4 regions of the Stappia quadratibracata genome follow, and region 1 is predicted to be linked to each of the others. Evidence: predicted binding sites of a transcription regulator. Region 1 holds the regulator's gene; each other region holds the start of a gene.

Region 1 (5,919 bases):
AAGTCGACCTTCCTTCGCTGCATCAACCGGATGAACGACACGATCGACGTCTGCCGCGTCGAGGGCAACATCCTGATCGACGGAGAGGACATCTACGATCCCAAGGTCGACCCCGTGCAGCTGCGCGCCAAGGTCGGCATGGTGTTCCAGAAGCCGAACCCGTTCCCCAAGTCGATCTTCGACAACATCGCCTACGGCCCGCGCATCCATGGCCTGGCCCGCAACAAGGCGGCGCTGGAGGAGATCGTCGCCTCCAGCCTGCAGAAGGCCGGCCTGTGGAACGAGGTGAAGGACCGCCTCGACGAGCCGGGCACCGGCCTGTCCGGCGGCCAGCAGCAGCGCCTGTGCATTGCCCGCGCCATCGCCGTCAGCCCGGAAGTGATCCTGATGGACGAGCCCTGCTCGGCCCTCGATCCCATCGCCACCGCCAAGGTGGAGGAGCTGATCGACGAGCTGCGCGAGAACTACACGATCGTCATCGTCACCCACTCCATGCAGCAGGCCGCCCGCGTCTCGCAGCGCACGGCCTTCTTCCACCTCGGCAACCTAGTCGAGGAAGGGGCGACGAACGACATCTTCACCAACCCCCGGGACAAGCGCACCCAGGACTACATCACCGGCCGCTTCGGCTAGTCTGGACCAGCCGCGGGAACAGACGGGATGACGCGTGCACCTTGCCGCGCCCCGAATGGAGAAGAGACATGAGCCAACATACCGTTTCGTCGTTCGACGAGGAGCTGAAGGAAGTCGCCGGCCGGGTGTCGGAGATGGGCGGCCTCGCCGAGATGATGCTGAACGATTCCGTGCAGGCCCTGGTGCGCATGGACAAGGAGCTTGCCCGCCGCGTGATCGCACAGGACAAGCGGGTCGATGCCCTGCAGTTCGAGATCGAGGAGCAGGCGATCCTGATCATCGCCCGCCGTCAGCCGGTCGCCAGCGACCTGCGCGACGTGATCTCGGCGATGCGCATCTCCAACGACCTTGAGCGCGTCGGCGATCTCGCCAAGAACGTCGCCAAGCGCGTCATCGCCATCGAGGGTACCTTCGACTCCAAGAAGTTCGCCCTCGGCGTGGAGCACATGACCGAGCTCGCCCAGAGCCAGCTCAAGGATGTGCTGGATGCCTATGCCGGCCGGGACGGCGTGGCGGCGGCCTCCGTGCGCGACCGCGACGACGAGGTCGACGCGCTCTACACTTCGATCTTCCGCGAACTCCTCACCTACATGATGGAGGATCCGCGGCAGATCTCGGTCTGCGCCCATCTGCTGTTCTGCGCCAAGAACATCGAGCGCATCGGCGACCATGCAACCAACATCGCCGAGAACGTCATGTACATGTCGACCGGCGTGCTGCCGACCGACGAGCGTCAGAAGGTCGACGAGACCGGCATCGAGACCGATACCGCGTCCTGAGGACGCCCTGGCAACCTGACGATGGCGCGGACGGCCCTGCCGTCCGCCGCCGCTGACAACGAGAGCCGGCAAGGCGGCGCGAGCGAAAAGCCGCGCCGATGCCTCCCGGCCGGGTCGATTGGACAAGGGTATCCGACATGCCGAAGGTCCTTATTGTCGAGGACGAAGAGCCTCTCATCATGATGCTGCGCTACAATCTCGAGGCCGAGGGCTACACGGTCGAGACCTGCATGCGCGGCGACGAGGCCGATCTTCTCCTGCGCGAGAGCCAGCCGGACCTGCTGCTTCTCGACTGGATGCTGCCGGGTCTGTCCGGCATCGAACTGTGCCGCCGCCTGCGCTCGCGTGCCGAGACGGAACGTCTGCCGGTGATCATGCTCACCGCCCGCGGCGAGGAACAGGAGCGCATCCGCGGCCTTGCCACCGGTGCCGACGACTATGTGGTGAAGCCGTTCTCGATCCCGGAGCTGATGGCGCGGGTGCGCGCGATGCTGCGCCGGGCAAAGCCGGAGGTCGTCTCCTCGCTGCTGCGCGCGGGGGATCTGGAACTCGACCGGGAGACCCACCGGGTGCGCCGCTCGGGCCGCGAGATCCATCTCGGCCCGACCGAGTTTCGCCTGCTGGAGTTCCTGATGACCTCGCCGGGGCGCGTCTTCTCGCGCGAGCAGCTGCTCGACGGCGTCTGGGGCCATGACGTCTATGTCGACGAGCGCACGGTCGACGTGCATGTCGGGCGCCTGCGCAAGGCCATCAACCGCGGCAAGGTGCCGGATCCGATCCGCACCGTGCGCGGCGCCGGCTATGCCTTCAACGACCAGTTCGCCGCCGCCTCCTGAAACCCGCAGCTAGCGGAAACGCCTGAGCGGCTGTCGCGCCGTCTATCTGCGAACCGGCACCAGAATGCGAAAAGGCCCGCCGCGGATACCGCAGGCGGGCCTTTCTCGTAACTGCGCCCCCGGAAACGGGCCGGGGCGTTGCCTCAGCCGTTGGCGACGTTGCGGTCGCGGCGGCGGTCGCTCGCCGGCTGGTAGGCGATGCGGCAATGATAGGTGCAGTAGGGAACGCCCGGGTTCGACGGGTGGCCGCAGAAGTAGAAGTCTTCCTTGGTCGGGTCGCCGATCGGCCATTTGCAGGTCCGCTCGGTCAAGGTCAGGATCGTCGCGCGCTTGGCGATCGGCACCAGCTCGGCAACCGGCTTGGCCTGCGGCGCGGGAGCCGCGACCGGAGCGGTCTCGATCTTCAGCGCGGTGGCGCCCACCGTCTGCGGTGCCGAGGGGGCATTGCCGCCCTGCTGCTGGGTCGCGGCCTGTGCCGCTTCCTCCGCGCCGCCCTTGGCCGGCTTGGTGCGCGCCTTCTGCGCGGGAGCCGCCGCCTTGGCGCGTCCCGACAGGCCGAGGCGGTGGACCTTGCCGATCACCGCATTGCGGGTCACGCCGCCCAGTTCTGCAGCGATCTGGCTGGCGCTCAGCCCGTCGGTCCAGAGCTTTTTGAGAAGGTCGACGCGTTCGCTTGTCCAGGACATGCGCTCAACTCCGTGTTTGATCGGGCCCCGACATCTGGTTAATAAAAGGTTATCGGCACACCGTGAGGGTGCCCCGCTCATTGCCGGATTTTGAGGCTATTGTGAGTCGGATACACGAGATCTCGTATTTCTTGACTGCAAAGCTACAATATGCCGGGTTTGCGGTTCAAGGTGAGGGGGCGATTCACCTGGGGATTGATACGGTTTTCCCCAGAAAAGGCCGTTTCCGGCGACTTTGGTCCTGCCAGCGCCCGAGCGGCGCGCATAGCCAATTCCGTTGACTTTCCCGCGCTCTCCCGGTGTATAACGGGGCTTCCTCGCCGTGCCGCCTCTCGTGGGCGGCATAATTGCTTTCGGCGATGCCTGTCGGCGGTTCTTGCCGCTCTTTGCGGCGGCATGACGGCAGCGTTCCGACAGCAGGCGAGGGGATCGAAGGCGGCTCGCTCCGCCAAGGCATCTCCCCGGCAGGACAGCCGGTCAATGGGAGCAGGTAAGGACATGGAAGGCTCATCTCTCTATCAGACCTACAGCCGCGCGAACCTGGAGTTCGTGCGTGGCGAGGGTGTGTGGCTGGAGACTTCCGATGGCCGACGCTTTCTCGACTGCGCCGCCGGCATCGCCGTCAATTCGCTCGGACATTCCCATCCCGGTCTCGTCAAGGCACTGAAGGACCAGGCCGACAAGCTGTGGCACGTGTCCAACGTCTATGCCATCGAGGGGCAGGAAGCGTTCGCGCGCAAGCTGGCCCAGGCGACCTTTGCCGACCGGGTGTTCTGCACCAACTCCGGCGCCGAGGCGCTGGAATGCGCGATCAAGACCGCGCGGCGCTACTTCTATGCGAAGGGCGAGCCGGAGCGGGTCGACATCATCACCTTTGAGGGTGCCTTCCATGGCCGTACGCTGGCGACCATCGCCGCCGGCGGGCAGGAGAAGTATCTGGAAGGCTTCGGTCCCAAGGCTCCGGGCTTCGTCCAGGTGCCGTTCGGCGACCATGAGGCGTTGCTTGCCGCCATCGGCGATACCACCGCAGGCCTGCTGATCGAGCCGATCCAGGGCGAGGGCGGCATCCGCCCGGTGCCGACCGAGTACCTGCGCGAGCTGCGCCGCCTGTGCGACGACAAGGGCATCCTGCTGATCCTCGACGAGGTGCAGACCGGCGTCGGGCGTACCGGCAAGCTCTTCGCGCATGAATGGGCGGGCATCACCCCGGACATCATGGCCGTGGCCAAGGGCATCGGCGGCGGTTTCCCGCTCGGCGCGTGCCTTGCGACCGAGGAAGCGGCCTCCGGTATGAAGCCGGGCACGCATGGCACCACCTATGGCGGCAATCCGCTGGCCATGGCGGTCGGCAATGCCGTGCTCGACGTGGTGCTGGCCGACGGTTTCCTCGACAGCGTCCAGAAAAAGGGCCTGCTCCTGAAGCAGAAGCTGGCCGCCGTCGTCGACGGTCATCCCGCGATCTTCGAGGAGATCCGCGGCAAGGGCCTCATGCTCGGCCTGAAGTGCCGGGTCACCAACACCGAGCTGCTGTCGCATTTCCGCGAGGCCGGCGTGCTGGCCGTGGGCGCGGGCGACAACGTCCTGCGTATCATGCCGCCGCTGACCATCACCGAGGCGGAGATCGAGGAGGCCGTGTCGCGGATCGATCAGGCCGCTACCGCCATGGAAGCCGGGCTCGAGCGGGGAGCTGCAGAGTAATGACCATCCAGCCGCGCCATTTCCTCGACCTGACCGACGTCGATGCCAGCGAGCTGCGCTTCATCCTGGACGGCAGCCGCCGCATCAAGCAGGCGCGCGGCCCCGTCCGCGTGTCGGGCGGCGGCCCGCTCGCCGGCCGCGTTCTGGCCATGGTGTTCGAGCAGCCCTCGACCCGTACCCGCATCTCCTTCGACGTGGGCATGCGCGAGCTCGGCGGCGAGACCTTGATGCTGACCGGTGCCGAGATGCAGCTCGGCCGCGGCGAGACCATCGCCGATACGGCCCGCGTCCTGTCGCGCTATGTCGACGCGATCATGATCCGCATCCTCGATCACGATGCACTGACGGAGCTGGCCGAGTACGCCACCGTGCCGGTCATCAACGGCCTGACCAAGCGCACCCACCCGTGCCAGATCATGGCCGACGTGCTGACCTTCGAGGAGCACAAGGGCAGCATCGCCGGGCGCAGCGTCGCCTGGACCGGCGACAGCAACAACGTGCTGGCGTCCTGGGTGCATGCTGCGGCCAAGCTCGACTTCGCGCTCAACATCGCCACCCCCTCGCAGCTGGCGCCGCCGGCCGAGCTCATCGCCGCCGCCCGCAAGGCCGGTGCCGAGATCCGCATCACCGACGATCCGTTCGAGGCCGTTAAGGGCGTCGACTGCGTCGTCACCGACTGCTGGGTCTCTATGGGCGACGATGATGGCGATCGCCACAACCTGCTGAGCCCGTATCAGGTCAACGACCGCCTGATGGCGGAAGCCGACCGCGAAGCCATCTTCATGCATTGCCTGCCCGCCCATCGCGGCGAGGAGGTGACCTCGGAGGTGATGGACGGACCGCAGTCCGTCGTCTTCGACGAGGCGGAAAACCGGCTCCATGCACAAAAGGGCATCCTTGCCTGGTGCTTCGGAGCCCTGCAGGACGCATAGGACCCGACATGAGCGTTCAGGACGAACTGGAGCGGCTGGGCGTCACCCCGGCCGGTCGCGATGCCGTGCTTCCCTTCGCAGTGGAGCCTCTGGACGTGCGCGGCCGCGCCGTGATGCTCGGCCCGGTTCTCGACCGCATTCTCGAGCGCCACGCCTATCCGGCGCCGGTCTCGCGCCTTCTGGGTGAGGCGGCCACGCTGGTGGCGCTGCTCGGCACTTCGCTGAAGTTCGACGGACGCTTCACCCTGCAGACGACGACCGACGGCCCGGTTTCCATGCTGGTCGTCGATTTCCAGACGCCGGACGGTTTGCGCGCCTGCGCCCAGTTCGATGCCGAGGCGGTTGCGGCGGCCGA
Region 2 (5,919 bases), on a different contig from region 1:
GCATCGAGGACGCCCTGCTTGCCGCGCGCAACCAGGCGGAGACCGCAAACGCCTCCAAGAGCCGGTTCCTCGCCACCGTCAGCCACGAGATCCGCACCCCGCTCAACGGCATTCTCGGCATGACGGGTCTGCTCGCCGACACGCGGCTGACGGCCGAGCAGGCAAGCTATGTGGAAGCGGTGCGCGCCTCCGGCGAGATCCTGCTGCTCCTGATCAACGAAGTGCTCGACCTCTCGCGCATCGAGGCCGGCCGCCTCGACCTTGCGCCCGAGGAGATCGCCCTTGCCCCGCTTGCCGAAAGCGTCGTGGAGCTGCTGTCGCCGCGTGCCCAGTCGAAGGGGCTGGAGATCGGCTGCTATATCGCGCCCGACATGCCTGCGCGTCTCGTCGCCGACCCGACGCGCCTGCGCCAGATCCTGTTCAACCTGGCCGGCAACGGGCTGAAATTCACCGAGACCGGCGGCGTCGAGATCTGCATCGAGCCGATCGCCGAGACCGGAGAAGACACCCCCGAAGGTCCCTCGCGCCGCTTCGCCATCACCGTGCGCGACACCGGCATCGGCTTTGCCCCGGAAGAGGCCGAACGGCTGTTCGAGGAGTTCGAGCAGGTCGACCACGGCCCGGCCCGCCGCTTCGACGGCGCCGGCCTCGGCCTCGCCATTTCGCGCCGGCTGGCCCGGCTGATGGGCGGCGACGTGATCGCCTGTTCCGCGCCGGGCGAGGGCGCCACCTTCCGCGTCGAGCTGCCGCTTCGCGCCGCCCCGGCCCTGCCCGCGCCGGCTCCGGCCGCGCGGCCCTTGGCCGGCTCCCGCATCGCGCTTGTGTCGGCGAGCTGCATCGAGATGCCGCTAATCGCCCGTTCGCTGGCCGCGCAAGGTGCCGCGACCACGCTGCTTGCCCCGGGCAAGGAGGACGACGACGATGCGCTTCTGTCCGCCGATCTCGTCCTGCTCGACCCGCTGGCGGTGACCGATGCCGGCGCCTGGCTCGCCAGCGCCCGCGCCGCCGGACTTGCCGCCCCCGCCGGCGTGCTGCTGGCGCCGAGCGAGCGCGACCGGCTGCCGCGCCTGCGCGAGGCGGGCTTCGGCGGCTACCTGATCCGCCCCGTGCGCGCCACCTCGCTGACGGAGCTTTGCGCCACGCTGCTCGGCCGCGACACCGGCCTGTCGCCCTGGGACCGGCCCGAGCCGCGCTCCCTCACCGGGGCGGATGGCGAGGGGGCGGGCTGCGACAGCGCCTGCGCGCAGCGTCCCTTGCGCATCCTCGTAGCCGACGACAACGACATCAACCGCATGCTCAGCGAGGCCCTGCTGCGCAAGCTCGGCCACGAGCCGGTGGTGGCCGCCGACGGAGCCGCGGCCCTTGCCGCGGCGGCCGACGGGTCCTGCGACATGCTCCTGATGGACCTACACATGCCGGTGGTCGACGGCATTGCGGCAATCCGCCGCTTCCGCGAGATGGAGACGGCCGGCGGCTGGCCGCGCGCGCCCGTCTATGTGGTGACCGCCGATGTCACCGCCGATGCGGAAAAGGCGGCGCTTGCCGCCGGTGCCGATGCGGTCCTGTCCAAGCCGCTAGACCCGGACCTGCTTCGCCGGCGTATCGTTCGCCGCACCGCGGAGACGGCCCTCCCGGGCGGGCACTGAAAACTTCGCCAATTGTCACGCAAGTGTTGGGAAAGTATGGTCTACGGCACGGCCAGCAAACGTGGCCGTCCGTCATGTGCGGCCGATTCGCCTGCCTGCTTGCGCCGGAATTGTTTGCCGGTTGAGAGTTTTGGCAGGGCCGGTTCGGCTGGCAGGAGCGACACGAGAATGGCCGGCCGGGCCTGCCCGGAACCGGCACCGTTGCGTGACGGCGTCCGCGGGAGGCAAGCAGGGAAGGCTCGGGGCCATGTCAAGAAACGCTGTTCTGTCGCCGCGCAGCCTGATGCGCAAGTTCGCCCCGGCGATGGCCACCAGCTGGCTTGCCGCGATGAAGGCCGGCCCCTCGGGCCGCAACGTTCCCAGCCTCGGCCGCATCGGCTCGCTGGAGGTGCGCCTGGCGCGCAGCGCCAAGGAGATCCGCAAGGCCCAGGAGCTGCGCTACCACGTCTTCTACGAGGAGATGTCGGCGATCGCCGATGCCGCGACCCAGGCCAACAGGCGCGATGTCGATGCCTATGACGACATTTGCGACCATCTCCTGGTGCTCGACCACGACCTGACCGAGCGCAACAAGCTCGGCCGCCGCGTGCCGCGCATCGTCGGCACCTACCGCCTGCTGCGCCAGGACGTCGCCGAGCGCCATGGCGGCTTCTACACCGCCGCCGAATTCGACATCCAGTCGCTGGTCGACGCCCACCCGCGCCTGCAGTTCCTGGAGCTCGGCCGCTCCTGCGTGCTCAAGCCCTACCGCACCAAGCGCACGGTCGAGCTGCTGTGGCACGGCATCTGGGCCTATGTGCTGATGCACCGGATCGACGTGATGGTCGGCTGCGCCTCCATCGAGGGCACCGATCCGGACCGCATCGCCTCGCAGCTCGCCTTCCTGCACCACAATGCCAGGACGCCGGAAGCCTGGCGGGTGCGCGCGGTCGGCGACCGCTACGTCGAAATGAACCGCATGCCGAAGGCCGAGGTCAACGAGCGCCAGGCGCTGCGCGAGCTGCCCCCCCTGATCAAGGGCTACCTGCGGCTCGGCGCCTATATCGGCGACGGCGCCGTGGTCGACCGCCAGTTCGGCACCACCGACGTGCTGATCGTCATGCCGGTGGAAGCGCTCAACAGCCGCTACGTCAACCATTACGGCGCCGACGCCGGCCGCTACGCCAGCCAGTAACGCGCCCTCGGTCAGGGCGCCCCGGCACTCCTCAAAGGCGCCGGGCCCAGGGCTCGACGCCGTAGCGGGCGGCGATGTTTCGCGCGCCGGCATCGAGCTGGCCGGCGTCCAGCCGCAGGAAGCCGACATGATCGAGAAAGCCGCCGCGCTCGGGCCGCGCGAAGGCGACGAGCGCGGAATAGCCGGCCCAGGCGCCATGCCCGAGCAGCGAGGCCAGCAGCGAGCGCGACAGGCCCCCGCCGCGGCAGGCCGAGGCAACGCCCATCACCGACAGCCACATCGCCCCGTCCAGTTCGCCCGCCGCCGCCATGGCGACGGGCCGGCCGCGGCGAAAGGCACCCCAGACCCGGTTTTCCGCCGCCAGCAGGTCGAGCTCGGGCAGCAAGCCTTCCGGCGAGGCGGCCGGGGACCAGTCGCGCCGGTCCGCCTCCGCCAGCCACAGCTCGTGCAGGGCCGGGACATCCTCGGGTCCTGCAACCCGCACCACGAAGGCCCCGGCCGGCGCGCTCACGGCTGCGAGCCGTCGTAGCCCTCGACGATCACCAGGTCCGAGACCGCGTGCGAGGCGCGCAGCGACTTGGCATAGGCATAGGCTTCGCTCTCGTAGCACTCGAGCGCCTTTTCGTAGCTGTCGAACTCGATCACCACGTTGCGCTGGCGCGCGGCGCCTTCCTTGCACTCGAAGCGGCCGCCGCGCACGATGAAGCGGGCGCCATAGGCGCGAAACGCCTCGGCATTCGCCTCGATATATTTCCTGTAGGCGTCCGGATCGCTCACATCGACCCGCGCCACCCAATATGCCTTTGCCATGCCTGCACCTTTCATGGAGCTGCCCGTAGGGCTACGGCGGCCCGCTGCCGCCTGTCCCGCCCCCCGTGTTCGGATCAAGGCGTAACGCGCGGCGGGCAGAGCTGTAAAGCCGCGTCAGGGCGCGGCCGGGTGCCCTCATGCGGTAGTTAACACCCCCTTAAATCGCCGCATTTAGGCTCCAAGGCGAAGCTCGGGCACGCAAGACGTGCCGGAGGATCGGCACCGGATCGACCAATAGCCGACGCCCCCTGTGCATCTTGGAGGAACAGAGCGAATCGATGGCTCGCGGATCGTCACCCGGAAGCCGGCGCCCCACCCGCGTCGAGCCGAAGATGGAGCCCAGCGGCGCGACGCTGGACATGCGGCTGACCGGCGCCGACCGGCCGGCGGCCGGCGGACACGCGTCCTCCTCGTCCTCCTCCTCTTCGTCCGCGCCGGCCCGCAAGCGCACGGCCCGCAAGCCCGGTTCCCTGGACAGCGTCGGCGCCGGCCCCAACTCGGGTTCCAGCTCCAGCCGGGGCAGCGGCGGCAATAGCGGCGGCGGCAAGGGCGGCGGGCGCAAGGGCGGGCGCGGCAAGCCCCGCGCCAAGCGCCAGCGCGGCGGCATCTCGCGCCTGTTGCGGCGGGGCCTCTACTGGAGCTTCGTCCTGTGCATCTGGGGCGGCATCGCCGGCATCGGCGTCCTCATCTACTACGCCGCCTATCTGCCGCCGACCTCCGAATGGAAGGTGCCGCAGCGCCCGCCCAATGTGCGCATCGTCGCCGCCGACGGAACGTTGATGGCGAATCGCGGCGACACGGGCGGCGAAGCGGTGCGGCTCGAACAGCTGCCGCCCTATCTGCCGCAGGCGGTGATCGCCATCGAGGACCGGCGCTTCTACTCGCATTTCGGCCTCGATCCGCTCGGCCTCGGCCGCGCGGTGCTGACCAACATCACCTCCGGCCGGCTGGTGCAGGGCGGCTCGACGCTGACCCAGCAGCTGGCCAAGAACCTCTTCCTGGAGCCCGACCGCACCTTGCGGCGCAAGGTGCAGGAGGCGGTCCTCGCGCTCTGGCTGGAGACCAACTACTCCAAGGACGAGATCCTGGAGATGTATCTCAACCGGGTCTATTTCGGCGCCGGCGCCTATGGCGTCGATGCGGCCGCCCGGCGCTATTTCGGCAAGTCGGCGCGTTTGATCAGCGTGTCGGAGGCGGCGACGCTGGCCGGCCTGCTCAAGGCGCCCTCGCGCTATGCCCCGACCCGCAATCCGGACCTTGCCCAGGAGCGGGCCACCACCGTGCTCGCGGCCATGGCCGAGGAGGGCTATCTCACCGACGCGGAGGCGCGCGATGCCATCGCCGCGCCGATGCGCGTCGTCACCCACCACACCTCGGCCAGCGAGAACTACATCGCCGACTGGGTGATGGAGCTGCTGCCGGGCTATGTCGGCGCCATCGAGGACGACATCATCGTCGACACGACGATCGATCTCGGCCTGCAGATCATCGCCGAGGATGCCTTGCGCCGGGCCCTGTCCGAGGAAGGCGCCAAGCTCGGCGTCGGCCAGGGCGCCGTCGTCACGCTGGACGGGGCGGGCGCGGTCAAGGCGCTGGTCGGCGGACGCGACTATGCGCAAAGCCAGTTCAACCGCGCGGTCAACGCCCGGCGCCAGCCCGGTTCCGCCTTCAAGCCCTTCGTCTATCTCGCCGCGCTGGAGCGCGGGCTGACGCCCGCAACCGTGCGGGTCGACGAGCCGGTCAAGATCGGCAAGTGGGCGCCGAAGAACTACACCAAGACCTATCGCGGGCCGGTGACGCTAACCGAGGCGCTGTCGCTGTCGCTCAACACCGTGGCCGCGCGGCTGGCGGAAGAAGTCGGCCCGCGCGCCATCATCCGCACCGCCCGTAAGCTCGGCATCACCTCGCCGCTCGCCTCCAACCTGTCGATCTCACTCGGCACCTCGGAGGTGACGCCGCTGGAGATCGCCGCCGGCTACACGCCGTTTTCGAATGGCGGCTATGCGGTGGTGCCGCATGTCATCCGCCAGATCCGCACGCTGGAGGGCAAGGTGCTCTACGCGCGCACCGGCGACGGCGCGGGGCGGGTCATCGACCATGCGACGCTGGCCGACATGAACATGATGATGGCGCAGACGCTGACGACCGGCACCGGCAAGATCGCCAATCTGCCGGGCCGCCCGGCCGGCGGCAAGACCGGCACCAGCCAGGATTTCCGCGACGGCTGGTTCATCGGCTACACCGGCACGCTGACCACCGCCGTCTGGCTCGGCAACGACGACAATTCGC
Region 3 (5,919 bases), 1.8 Mb from region 1:
GCGACGTGGAAGGCGGACAGCCAAGCGCGGAACGGCGCGCGCACCAAGCCCGGCCAGGCCTCCATCGTGCCGAAGTCGACCAGATGCAGCCGGCCGCCGGGGGCCAGCGCGCCGGCGCCGGCCATGAGCGCCTCGCGCCAGGGCGGGATCATCGATAGGCTGTAGGAGAAGAACACCCGGTCGAAGCGCTCGACGCCGAACAGCGCCGCCGTGTCGAACGCCGTCGCGTCGCCTTGCGCGACGCTGATCCGGTCATCAAGCCCCGCGCGGCGGATCGAGCCGCGCGCGCTCTCCAGCATCTGCTGCGAGATGTCGATGCCGAAGAAGCGCGCCTGCGGGTGCCGGCGGGCGGCCAGCACCAGATTGCGCGCCGTGCCGCAGCCCAGCTCCAGCACCGTGCCGCCCGGCAGCGGGGCGAGATCGTCGATCAGCCGGTCGCGGCCGAGCAGATAGTATTTGCGCGTCGCGTCATAGACATGCCGCTGCCAGCGGTAGATGCCGTCCATCAGCTCCGCGCCGCCGGAGGCCCGTGCGCCTGTCTCCGGCTCGCCCCGCGCACTCATGCCGCGCCGCGGATATAGAGGTGGAAGCCGCCATAGATCGACGAACGGTCCATGTAGCCGAGCTTGCGCGAGCGCTCCGCATCGTAGCGCCACTGCCCCAGGATTTCCGGCGCGACGCGGCCCGGCAGCAGGCTGGGCTCGGCCGCCGTGCGGAAGACGACGCGCGCGCCCGGACGGGCCGTGCGGGTGATCTCCGACCATAGGGCGTTGAGCGCGGCGTTGGTCATCCAGTCCTGCGCATCGAGCAGGACGTAGCGGTCGACGCTGCCCCCCTCCTGCGCGGCCAGATAGTCGGTGAAGGAGCGGTTGACCACGCGCACCCGGTCGGCGCGGGCGCGGATCGCCTCGAAGTGGTCCCGCCGCAGATAGGGCGGCAGCGGGCCGGCCTCGTCATTGGCGTAGCCGCGGCCGAAGGCCTGCCAGGCGAAGTAGTTTTCCGAAAGCGGGAAGTCGCAGGCCAGCCGCTCCAGCCGCTCGCGCAGCACCGCCGCCATGCCGCCGGGGCCGCTGCCGGCCAGCGCCTCGTACTGCGCCGGCGGAATGCCGAGCCCGTAGAGCGACACGCGCTTCGACGTCGCCCAGCGGACCATCCGCTTGTCGAACAACGGCGCCAGCGCCTTGTCGAAATAGGTGCGCTGCTCCTCCAGCGATCGGGCGCGCAGCATGTCTTTGGGATCGATGCCATAGGCGCGGGCGACGAAATGGCCGGCGCCGATGAAATAGCCGAGCAGCCCGTGGTGGTAGAGGTCGCGGGCGAAAAGGGTGATGCGCTTGCGCCCGGTCAGGCCGCGCTTTTCCCAGTAGTCGCGGGTTTCCGGGTCGAGCCGCTCGCGCAGGAAGCGGTTGTAGGCCTCGACATTGCCCTTCTCGTCCGCCTTACCGAAGAAGCGGTAGAAGTCGTCATGCCCCGGCAGATGCTTGACGGCGGCGAGCTTCAGCCGGGTCAGCGCCACATGCGCGCGGTTGAGGTCGACAGCGGTGATGCTGGCCGGATCGGCCGTCAGGTAGGACAGGACGTTGCAGCCGCCCGAGGCGATGGTCACCACCTTGTGGTCGCGGCCGATCTCCAGCGCGTCCATGTCGATCTCGGGGTCTTCCCAGATCTGCGGATAGACCAGCCCCTGGAAGGCCAGGGTGAAGAGCCGCTCCAGCGCGCCCTCGCCCGACAGGGCCTTGTTGCGATGCACCGCCCGGCCGAGCAGAGCGCCCCGCCCCGCATTGACCGACTTCGTGTTCGACGCCTGACCCGACAGCATGGCCACCTCCGACTCTCCTCAAGTTGCCTTGAAGTGAGCCGGGTAAGCCGTTCTCGTTACGGGATGATGACAGGGCGGTGCGCGCGGGCGTCATGCCGGCTGCAGGCAAGGCCGGGATGACATCCTGTGGGTGGCGCGCCGACCTCGCATCCCCTCAGCCGTCACCCCGGGCAAGCGAAGCGCGACCCGGGGCCCATTGGCTGCCAGAGCGAAGCCGCCCCGCCCTACTCGATGCCGATCTTCGCCTTGAGCAGGTCGTTGACCGCCTGCGGGTTGGCCTTGCCGCCGGTCGCCTTCATCACCTGGCCGACGAACCAGCCGAGAAGACCGGGCTTGGCGCGCGCCTGCTCGACCTTGTCCGGGTTGGCGGCGATGATCTTGTCGACCTCGGCCTCGATGGCGCCGAGATCCGTCACCTGGCGCATGCCGCGCGCCTCGACGATCGCAGCCGGGTCGCCGCCCTCGCTCCAGACGATCTCGAACAGGTCCTTGGCGATCTTGCCGGAAATCGTCCCGTCGACCACCAGATCGACGATGCCGCCGAGCTGGCCGGCGGAGACCGGGCTTTCGCTCAGCTCCAGCCCTTCCTTGTTGATCCGGCCGAACAGCTCGTTGATCACCCAGTTGGCCGACAGCTTGGCATCGCGCCCCTTGGCGACCTCCTCGAAGAAGTCGGCCGAGGCCTTTTCCGCCACCAGGATGTCGGCGTCATAGGCGGTGAGCCCGTAATCGGCGATGAAGCGTGCCTTCTTGTCGTCCGGCAGCTCCGGCAGGTCGACGGCGAGCGCGTCGACATAAGCCTGGTCGAACTCCAGCGGCAGCAGGTCCGGATCGGGGAAATAGCGGTAGTCGTGCGCCTCCTCCTTGGAGCGCATGGAGCGGGTCTCGCCCTTGACCGGATCGAACAGGCGCGTCTCCTGGTCGATGCTGCCGCCGTCCTCCAGGATGCCGATCTGGCGGCGGGCCTCATACTCGATGGCCTGGCCGACGAAGCGGATGGAGTTGACGTTCTTGATCTCGCAGCGCGTGCCGAAGGCTCCGCCCGGCGCGCGCACCGAGACGTTGACGTCGGCGCGCATCGAGCCCTGGTCCATGTTGCCGTCGCAGGTGCCCAGATACCGCAGGATGGTGCGCAGCTTGGTCAGATAGGCCTTCGCCTCGTCGGCGCAGCGCAGGTCCGGCTTGGAGACGATCTCCATCAGCGCGACGCCCGAGCGGTTGAGATCGACGAAGGACATGGTCGGGTGCTGGTCGTGCAGCGACTTGCCGGCGTCCTGCTCCAGATGCAGCCGCTCGACGCCCACCGTCACCTGCTCGCCGCCGGGCATGTCGAGCAGGACCTCGCCCTCGCCGACGATCGGCTGCTTGAACTGGGAGATCTGGTAGCCCTGCGGCAGGTCCGGATAGAAGTAGTTCTTGCGGTCGAACACGGACTTGAGGTTGATCTGCGCCTTGAGGCCAAGGCCCGTGCGGATCGCCTGCTTGACGCATTCCTCGTTGATCACCGGCAGCATGCCCGGCATCGCCGCATCGACGAGGCTGACATTGGCGTTCGGATCCTTGCCGAACTCGGTCGAGGCGCCGGAAAACAGCTTGGCATTCGAGGTGACCTGGGCATGCACCTCCATGCCGATCACGATTTCCCAGTCGCCCGTGGCGCCCTTGATGAACTTCTTGGGATCGGGGGTGCGGGTGTCGACGATGCTCATGCCGTGGAAGTCCTGCCCGTTGTGTCGTGCCTGTCGCCCGCCCCCTCAAAGCCCCGCGCGCACGCGCGAAAACCACAGCCTGGGGCGGACTTGTCCTGAACGCGTGCCGCGCGCGCGGAAACGCACGCCAGAACGCTCGAGTGTGTGGGTAGTGGGTCTTTGCCCTCCCCGCAAGGGGGGAGGTGGGGGATGGGGAGGCATTCAACACGGGTCGCGGGGCCAAATCAACACCCCAACTAAGCGCAGCCGCGCGATACGCTCAACTCAAACACGAGAAAACGTCCATTTATTCATCGCCTGACTTCACTACTCGTCCGTACCCCTCGGGCAATATCATCTCGCGCGGGTCTGCTTGCGCTTTCTTTTCTGCATTTTCATTTTGATTTCTACGAGTTATCGCTTTCATCGCCATATCACTGTTCAGATCAAGCAGGCTCAAAACTCCTTTCACAAAGGGAATGGTCCGAAAAACAGCCAAAGCCCCAGAAAAATATAAGACACTTGGAATAAACCAGCTGAGGTCCACTGGACCAAATCCCTCCCAGGTCACAACCACAAGATTCCAATCAAGAGCCTTTCCAGCAATCAAAGAAAAAACAGCAATAAAATCTAAACAAAGCAAAGAAACCCAAAATTGCATCTGGCGCCTCAGCGCTTTGTGGTAGCGTTTAGCATCTTCGAGCTCCAGCCCGTCCGGCTTTATAATTCCGGCGGTAAATATCATAGCAGGAAGAATAACAGCAGATTGGATACTAAAAAAAGCCATAAGTTCTGTCGTAATGTTTTTTACAGAGTTGTAAGGCAAAAAATACACACCCGCCGTGGACGCCACTAGCGACAAAAAGAAATCCCATCTTCTTACCAAGAACCTCATTAAAAAAGCGTCCCTAAGCGTTTATTTTGCCGTTGGCGACAAAATATTCGTAAGCGGATCTCAGTTTCTCGCGAACATCGTTCGCATCGAGCAGGCTACCCGAGCAGAGGACCCGCACAGGATAACTCAATCGGATATCCTTTCCCGTCATCTTACCATGCCTGCCAATCGCGGTGATTTCTCCTTCAGGCAAATGTCGCAACGCCTGCTGCATGGGCGCGCGGCTAACGCGACGCTTTTTAGTCTTGTATCCGATATGCACAGAGACATCTAAGTCCGCGCCCTCAGGTATATTTTCTAGTAAAGTTTGGACGTCGGCCTCATTGCTCATTATCGCCCGCAGCACCGCCATAGCGCGCTCCCCCCATGAGCGACGTGCACCTACATCAACTCGCTGGTCCACCTCCTGTTCGGTGGGGGGGGCTTGCGGGTGCGTAGCAGGCGCAGCTTCAACAACACCCGTACCGCCAACGATTATATGACTTATATCATCTAAATCCCCCCCAACCTCATCGCCATCAAATTTGGCCGTCAGTATTACTTGGCCGTTGGCTTGCATTTGGGTCGTACGCTCTTTCAAAAGCCAAGTTAAATACTGCTCCAAATTTTTAGTTGAAAGAGAACGGCTCTGGATAGTCAAAACATGATTGCCGATGATCATCCAGTACATCATCGAATGAATGTACTCTCTTCCAGCCGGAGGAGGTTGCTGCTCCACAGTAAGCATCGGCACATCAGGCTCATTTCGAAGCAAAGCCTGCATGTATCCGCTTGTATAGACGGTCAAATCACCAAAAAAGCTGATATTATCATCATGATAGATGTTCATTAACAACGTATCTGAAGCATCTGGCGGTACAGCCCATGCCCTTCTATTCCAATGCTCCGATAACGGGCCACCATCATAACGGTCGTTCATCGCTCGTCGCACCCGAGCTTCTAGAGTGGCTCCGCCTAACGCACCTGTAGGGTCATCCATTCGGCGATAGTGAACGGTTAGCGACTTACGAGAAACCATGCTCAAAACCTCTATGCTTTTGCCTCTAAAATTTTAATTTACAGAAAACTTCACCAAATTTAGCGCGCGCACTTTGTCACCTAAATTTCGATATTTTTCTCTATATATTATATTTACTTTTCATCCTCCGGACGAGAACCTGAGGTCTCCCGCTCAATCTTTATCCGGCGAGCCCGCCTCACCGCCTCCGCCGTGACCTGCTCGCAGATGCCCTCGTCGCGCAGGAAGCTCTCGAAGCTTTCGCCGATATGCGGATTGTCGTTCATGGCGATGACCTCCCAGTCTTCGCCCAAGACTAGCGCAAGTCGGCGGCCGCCCGCCACTCTTGAGTGGCGTCGCGCCCTCGGAATGAAGCGCAGGACGTCGGCGTCCGCTGGAGCGGATTGAGGCCCCTCCCCTTCACGCCGCTGCGCTGGCCGTGCGGGCCTGGCGGAACGAGACGAGCCGGCGGGTGTCCTCGTCCCACAGGACGAGCTTCACGCAGCCGAAACTCTGGCGC
Region 4 (5,919 bases), 1.6 Mb from region 1:
ACCGACTGGGCGGCCGAGGACCCGAGGTCCTGGCCGACGAAACCGTCGGAGAACACCTTGTAGACGAGGATCGTCGTCGCCTGCTGCGGACCGCCGCCGGTGATCGTGTGGATCACGCCGAACGTCTCGAAGAAGGCGTAGACGACATTGACCACCAGCAGGAAGAACGTGGTGGGCGACAGCAGCGGAAAGACGATGGTCCAGAACCGGCGGGCGAAGCTTGCCCCGTCGATGGCCGCGGCCTCGATCACGCTTTTCGGGATCGCCTGCAGGCCGGCGAGGAAGAACAGGAAGTTGTAGCTGATCTGGCGCCAGGCGGAGGCCACGACGACGAGCCCCATCGCCTCTTCGCCGTCCAGGACGTGATTCCAGTTGTAGCCCATTGCCTTCAGGTACCAGGCAACAAGACCGACATTGGGATTGAACATGAACAGCCACAGCACGCCGGCGACCGCCGGGGCCACCGCATAGGGCCACACCAGCAGCATCTTGTAGGCGCTCGATCCCTTGATCACCCGGTCGGCCATGACCGCGAGCCACAGCGCCGCGCCCATGGAGACGAACGTCACCAGGGTCGAAAAGATCACCGTCGTCTTGAACGAGGCGAGATAGTAGCGGTCGCTCAGCAGGAACTCGAAGTTGCCGAAGCCGACGAACTGCGAGGAAAGACCGAAGGGGTCTGGAATATAGGCGGACTGGTAGATCGCCTGGCCCGCGGGCCAGAAGAAGAAGACGAGTGTCACCAGGATCTGCGGCGCTAACAGCAGATACGGCAAGACCCGACTATTGAAGACGACGCGTTTGTGCATGGCGCGCTATTCCGGCTGCTCTGTCCGCCGGGTCTAGCCGACGGGCGAAAACGGCCCGGCAGGCTGCCGGACCGTTTCCCGTTTCTTGGAATGGGCAACGGATGCGGGACATGTCCCGCATCCGCGACCGTTTCAGGGGATCAGCGGTTGGCCTGCTCGAAGCGGCGCAGCAGCTGGTTGCCACGCTCCACCGCGTTGTCGAGCGCCTCCTTGGCCGACTTGTCGCCGGCCCACACCGCTTCCAGCTCCTCGTCGATGATGCCGCGGATCTGGTCGAAGTTGCCCAGACGCACGCCCTTCGAGTTGGCGGTCGGCGCCTTGCCGGTCATCTGGATGACGGCAATGTCCGTGCCCGGGTTGGCGTCGTAGAAGCCGGAGGCCTTGGTCTGCTCATAGGCAGCCATGGTGATCGGCAGGTAGCCGGTGTCCTGGTGCCACTTGGCCTGGATGTCGGCGGACGACAGGAAGTTCAGGAACTCCGCGACGCCGGCATATTCTTCCGGCTCATGGCCGGACATCACCCACAGCGAGGCGCCGCCGATGATCGTGTTGACCGGAGCGGCCTCGACCGAATCCCAGTACGGCAGCGGGCGGATGTCGAAGGCGAACTTGGCCTCGGACTTCACGCCGGCGTAACCGGCCGAAGATTCGGTGAACAGGGCGCACTCGCCGGCGCGGAACTGGGCACCGCTTTCGTTGCGACGGCCGGCATAGATGAACTTGCCGTCCTTGGCCCACTGGCCCATCGCCTCGATATGCGCGACCTGAACCGGTCCGTTGAAGGACAGCTCAGTGTCGACGCCGCCGAAGCCGTTCTCCTTCGTCGCGAAGGGAACGTCGTGATAGGCGGACAGGGTCTCCAGATGCACCCAGCTCTGCCAGGCGGTGGTCAGCGGGCAGGCCGCGCCGGACGCCTTCAGCTTGTCCAGCACCTCGCCCACCTTCTCCCAGGTGCTCAGGTCTGTGTTCGGATCGATGCCGGCCGCCTCGAGCGCATCGCGGTTCACATAGAGAACCGGGGTCGAGGAGTTGTACGGCAGCGACAGCATCTGACCGTCGGTGGTGGTGTAGTAGCCGGCAACCGCGGCCAGGTAGGCGCTCTGGTCGAACTCCTTGCCCGTCTCGGCCATCAGCTCGTAGACCGGCTTGATGGCGCCCTTGGCGCCCATCATCGTGGCGGTGCCGACCTCGAAGACCTGGAGGATGTGCGGCTGCTCGCCGGCACGGAAGGCGGCGATGCCGGCATTCAGCGCCTCGGAGTAGTTGCCCTTGTGCGAAGCGACCACGACGTAGTCGCTCTGCGAGGCATTGAACTTCTCGACCTGCTCGTTCAGCAGATCGCCGAGGCGACCGGTGAAGGCGTGCCACCACTGGATCTCGGTGGCGGCGAAGGACACGGTGGTGCTGCCGGCAAGCATCGTTGCGGCGACCAGACCGGCCAGCGTCTTGCGATAAGCCATAGTTTGCTCTCCCAAAGCTCGGGCACCCGGCCCGACATGCGGTTCTGGGCAACGCGGCCTCCGGTATAGAAGACGCGTTGAACGAAAATGTCCGCATTTCGTATTTGTTTCATATGAACGCCAGATGTCGCTCACATGAACATTAAGCGACACTTCCATGACAGACGCAAGAGCCCGAAGACAAGCGGGAAATCGCTGATCCACACCGTTCCCCTAGGGCATGTGGGCAAGTTGGTCACTTTCGTGTCATGCGTGCCCCTTAGCCCCCTGGCAGACCTTTTGCCGGCGGAACGAAGATCGCCCTCCGCGTCAACCGGGCGCCCACGTTTTCCCCGCTCCTTTCACACGAAATGCACACCGCCCGGATTCCCCTTCCTCCCTCCCCCTGCCTCCGGTAGGAACAAGGGCACACGAGGGGAAGTGAGAATGAAGGGTCCGGTTCCGGCGAACGACACAACCGCCGCGGCGATGCGCGTTGCCCCGCATAATGCGGAGGCCGAGCGTCAGCTGCTGGGCGCGATCATCGTCAACAACGAGACCTATTACCGCGTCTCCGACTTTCTCGAGCCCGAGCACTTCTTCATCGCTCCCCACCGGGAGATCTACGAGAAGGCCGGCCAGCTGATCCGCGCCGGCAAGGTCGCCTCGCCGATCACGCTCAAGACCTTCTTCCCGCAGGATGCCCGCATCGCCGACATGTCGGCCGCGCAGTATATCCTCCGGCTCGCAGCGGACGCCGCCTCGGTCATCAACGCCGAGGACTATGGCCGCGCGATCTACGACCTCGCGATCCGCCGGACCCTGATCCGCATCGGCGAGGACATGGTCAACATCGCCTTCGACGCGCCGATCGACATGCCGCCGACGGCGCAGATCGACGATGCCGAGCGCCGCCTGTTCGAACTGGCGGAAAAGGGCCGTACCGACACCGGATTCGTCTCCTTCGGCGACGCGCTGACCGCAACCATCGAAATGGCCGCCGCCGCCTATCAGCGCGAAGGCGCGCTGTCGGGCATCGCCAGCGGATTGCGCGATCTCGACGGCCTGATGGGCGGCCTGCAGCCGTCGGATCTCATCGTGCTTGCCGGCCGTCCCGCCATGGGCAAGACCTCGCTCGCCACCAACATCGCCTACAATGTCGCCGAGGCCTACATGGCCGAGGAGCAGCCCGACGGCACGATGAAGACCGTCAACGGCGGCGTCGTCGGCTTCTTCTCGCTGGAAATGTCGGCCGAGCAGCTGGCAACGCGTATCATTTCCGAGCAGACGGAAATCTCGTCCTCGAAGATCCGCCGCGGCGACATTTCCGAGCACGACTTCGAAAAGCTCGCCGCTGCCGCCCAGACCATGCAGCTGGTTCCCCTGCATGTGGACCAGACCGGTGGCATCTCCATCGCCCAGCTGGTCGCCCGTGCCCGCCGGCTCAAGCGCCAGCGCGGCCTCGATCTGCTGATCGTCGACTACATCCAGCTGCTCACCGGCTCGCAGAAGAACAGCGGCAACCGCGTGCAGGAGATCACCGAGATCACCACCGGCCTCAAGGCGCTGGCCAAGGAGCTGAACGTCCCGATCATCGCGCTGTCCCAGCTGTCGCGTCAGGTGGAATCGCGCGACGACAAGCGCCCCATCCTCTCGGACCTTCGCGAATCCGGCTCGATCGAGCAGGACGCCGACGTGGTGATGTTCGTGTTCCGCGAGGAGTATTATCTCGGCAAGACCATGCCCGAGGAAGGCACCGAGGAGTACGTCAAGTGGGAGGAGAAGCTTGACAGGGTGCGCAACCGGGCCGAAGTGATCATCGCCAAGCAGCGTCACGGCCCGACCGGTACAGTGAACCTGCACTTCCAGGGCGAGTTCACCCGATTCTCCGACCTCGCCGACCCGGACCGATTCCCCGAGCCGCAATGACGCGGCCAGAGCCTGGACCAGGGATGTGATCGATAACCACTCCGGCGCCAGCGCCACGCCTCTCATCGACAACGGCCGCATCACCGTAGACCTTGCCGCTCTTGCAGCGAACTGGCAGCGGCTCGCCGGCCTGATGGCGGAGGGCGCCGCATGCGGTGCGGCGGTGAAGGCCGACTGCTACGGGCTGGGCGATGCGCCGTGCCTGCAGGCGCTCTGGGCCGCCGGCTGTCGGACCTATTTCGTTGCAACGCCGCAGGAAGGCGCGGCCGTGCGTCGCCACCTGCCGGATGCTACGGTCTACATTCTCAACGGGCTCTATCCGGGTGCAGCCGGCTTTTACGCCGCCAACGGACTGCGCCCCTGCCTCGGCTCGCCGGACGAGATTGCCGACTGGCGCAATGCCGGCGCGCCGCTGCCCGCAGCGCTTCATGTCGACACCGGCATCAGCCGCCTCGGTCTGACGGCGGAGGAAGCCTCGGCGCTGGCCGCGAGCCTGGCCGATGGATCGCCGCTCGAGCTATCGCTGATCATGTCGCATCTGGCCTGCGCCGACGCGCCGGGCGACCGGATGAATCAGGCCCAGCTGGCGCGCTTCCGGGCGCTTGCGGACCTGTTCCCCGGCGTGCCGCGCTCGCTCGCCAACTCCGCCGGCATCTTCCTCGGTCCGGACTTCCATTTCGAGCTCGCGCGGCCGGGCATTGCCCTTTATGGCGGCCAGGCCTCGGCGATGGAGGAGAGCCGGCTCGATCCCGTCGTCACACTCGAGGTGCGGATCCTCCAGGTCCACACGCTGCCCAAGGGCGCGCCCATCGGCTACGGCGCGACCTTCACCGCACCGCGCGACATGCGCGTTGCCATGGTCGCGGCCGGCTATGCCGACGGGTTCCTGCGCGCGGCCGGCTCCACAGACAGCAAAGCAGGTGCGGAAGCCTGGCTCGCCGGCCATCGCCTGCCGGCCCTCGGTCGCGTTTCTATGGACATGAGCGCCTTCGATATCAGCGACGTGCCGGAAGACATTGCCGTGCGGGGCGCCTTCGTGGAGCTGTTCGGCCGCAACGTCTCCGTCGACGAGACTGCCAGCCGTGCCGGTACCATCGGCTACGAACTGCTGACGTCTCTCGGCCACCGCTTCGCCCACCGTTATGTCGGCGCGCCCTCGGATGGCGGGGAGCGGCCCTGATGGCCAAGCGCGGCACAAACTACGTCTGCCAGTCCTGCGGCGCGGTCGCGTCCAAATGGGCCGGCCGCTGCGACAGCTGCGGCGAGTGGAACACCCTGGTCGAGGAACGCAGCGGCGGCGGGGTCGGCGGCTCGCCCACGGCCGCCGGACGCAAGCGAGGACGCGTGGTGCCCCTGGTCGGCCTTGCAGGCGAAAGCGACACGCCTCCACGCATCGAGACACGGGTTGGCGAGCTCGACCGCGTCACCGGCGGCGGATTCGTGCGCGGCTCGGCCCTGCTCGTCGGCGGCGATCCGGGCATCGGCAAGTCGACGCTGCTGATTCAGGCCGCCGCCCGCATCGCCAGGCTCGGCCACCGCGCGATCTATATTTCCGGCGAGGAAGCGATCGATCAGGTGCGCCTGCGCGCCATGCGCCTAGGCCTGTCCGACGCCCCCGTCGGCCTTGCGGCGGAGACCAGCGTCGAGGACATCCTCGCCACCCTGACGGACGGCCCGCCGCCGGCCCTCGTCATCATCGATTCGATCCAGACCCTGTGGTCGGAGATGGTCGAGTCCACGCC

The links. The regulator PhoB, encoded in region 1, activates phosphate uptake and scavenging genes when phosphate is short. The targets are predictions, from matches to a motif close to TGTCATNNANCTGTCAT.
Region 2: a site for PhoB is predicted at 1,660-1,676, ahead of olsB (l-ornithine N(alpha)-acyltransferase). Genes of this name have one in related genera too.
Region 3: a site for PhoB is predicted at 1,875-1,891, ahead of H7H34_RS12550 (BtaA family protein). Genes of this name have one in related genera too.
Region 4: a site for PhoB is predicted at 2,416-2,432, ahead of ugpB (sn-glycerol-3-phosphate ABC transporter substrate-binding protein UgpB). Genes of this name have one in related genera too.

The regions. Positions count from the first base shown of each region.
Region 1 is NZ_JACMIA010000001.1:1,044,928-1,050,846, forward strand. Features, by position in the region: gene pstB (phosphate ABC transporter ATP-binding protein PstB) at 1-633, shown strand, start outside; gene phoU (phosphate signaling complex protein PhoU) at 702-1,412, shown strand; gene phoB (phosphate regulon transcriptional regulator PhoB) at 1,550-2,248, shown strand; gene H7H34_RS04800 (GcrA family cell cycle regulator) at 2,392-2,934, opposite strand; gene H7H34_RS04805 (aspartate aminotransferase family protein) at 3,433-4,632, shown strand; gene argF (ornithine carbamoyltransferase) at 4,632-5,564, shown strand; gene H7H34_RS04815 (Hsp33 family molecular chaperone) at 5,573-5,919, shown strand, end outside.
Region 2 is NZ_JACMIA010000003.1:87,164-93,082, reverse strand. Features, by position in the region: gene H7H34_RS22605 (ATP-binding protein) at 1-1,646, shown strand, start outside; gene olsB (l-ornithine N(alpha)-acyltransferase) at 1,951-2,820, shown strand; gene H7H34_RS22595 (GNAT family N-acetyltransferase) at 2,852-3,331, opposite strand; gene H7H34_RS22590 (DUF1330 domain-containing protein) at 3,328-3,630, opposite strand; gene H7H34_RS22585 (transglycosylase domain-containing protein) at 3,909-5,919, shown strand, end outside.
Region 3 is NZ_JACMIA010000001.1:2,849,821-2,855,739, forward strand. Features, by position in the region: gene H7H34_RS12545 (SAM-dependent methyltransferase) at 1-563, opposite strand, end outside; gene H7H34_RS12550 (BtaA family protein) at 560-1,819, opposite strand; gene gatB (Asp-tRNA(Asn)/Glu-tRNA(Gln) amidotransferase subunit GatB) at 2,044-3,528, opposite strand; gene H7H34_RS12560 (hypothetical protein) at 3,815-4,402, opposite strand; gene H7H34_RS12565 (hypothetical protein) at 4,416-5,321, opposite strand; gene H7H34_RS12570 (hypothetical protein) at 5,534-5,686, opposite strand; gene H7H34_RS12575 (fatty acid desaturase) at 5,820-5,919, opposite strand, start outside.
Region 4 is NZ_JACMIA010000001.1:2,624,748-2,630,666, forward strand. Features, by position in the region: gene ugpA (sn-glycerol-3-phosphate ABC transporter permease UgpA) at 1-809, opposite strand, end outside; gene ugpB (sn-glycerol-3-phosphate ABC transporter substrate-binding protein UgpB) at 950-2,269, opposite strand; gene H7H34_RS11530 (replicative DNA helicase) at 2,696-4,177, shown strand; gene alr (alanine racemase) at 4,203-5,357, shown strand; gene radA (DNA repair protein RadA) at 5,357-5,919, shown strand, end outside.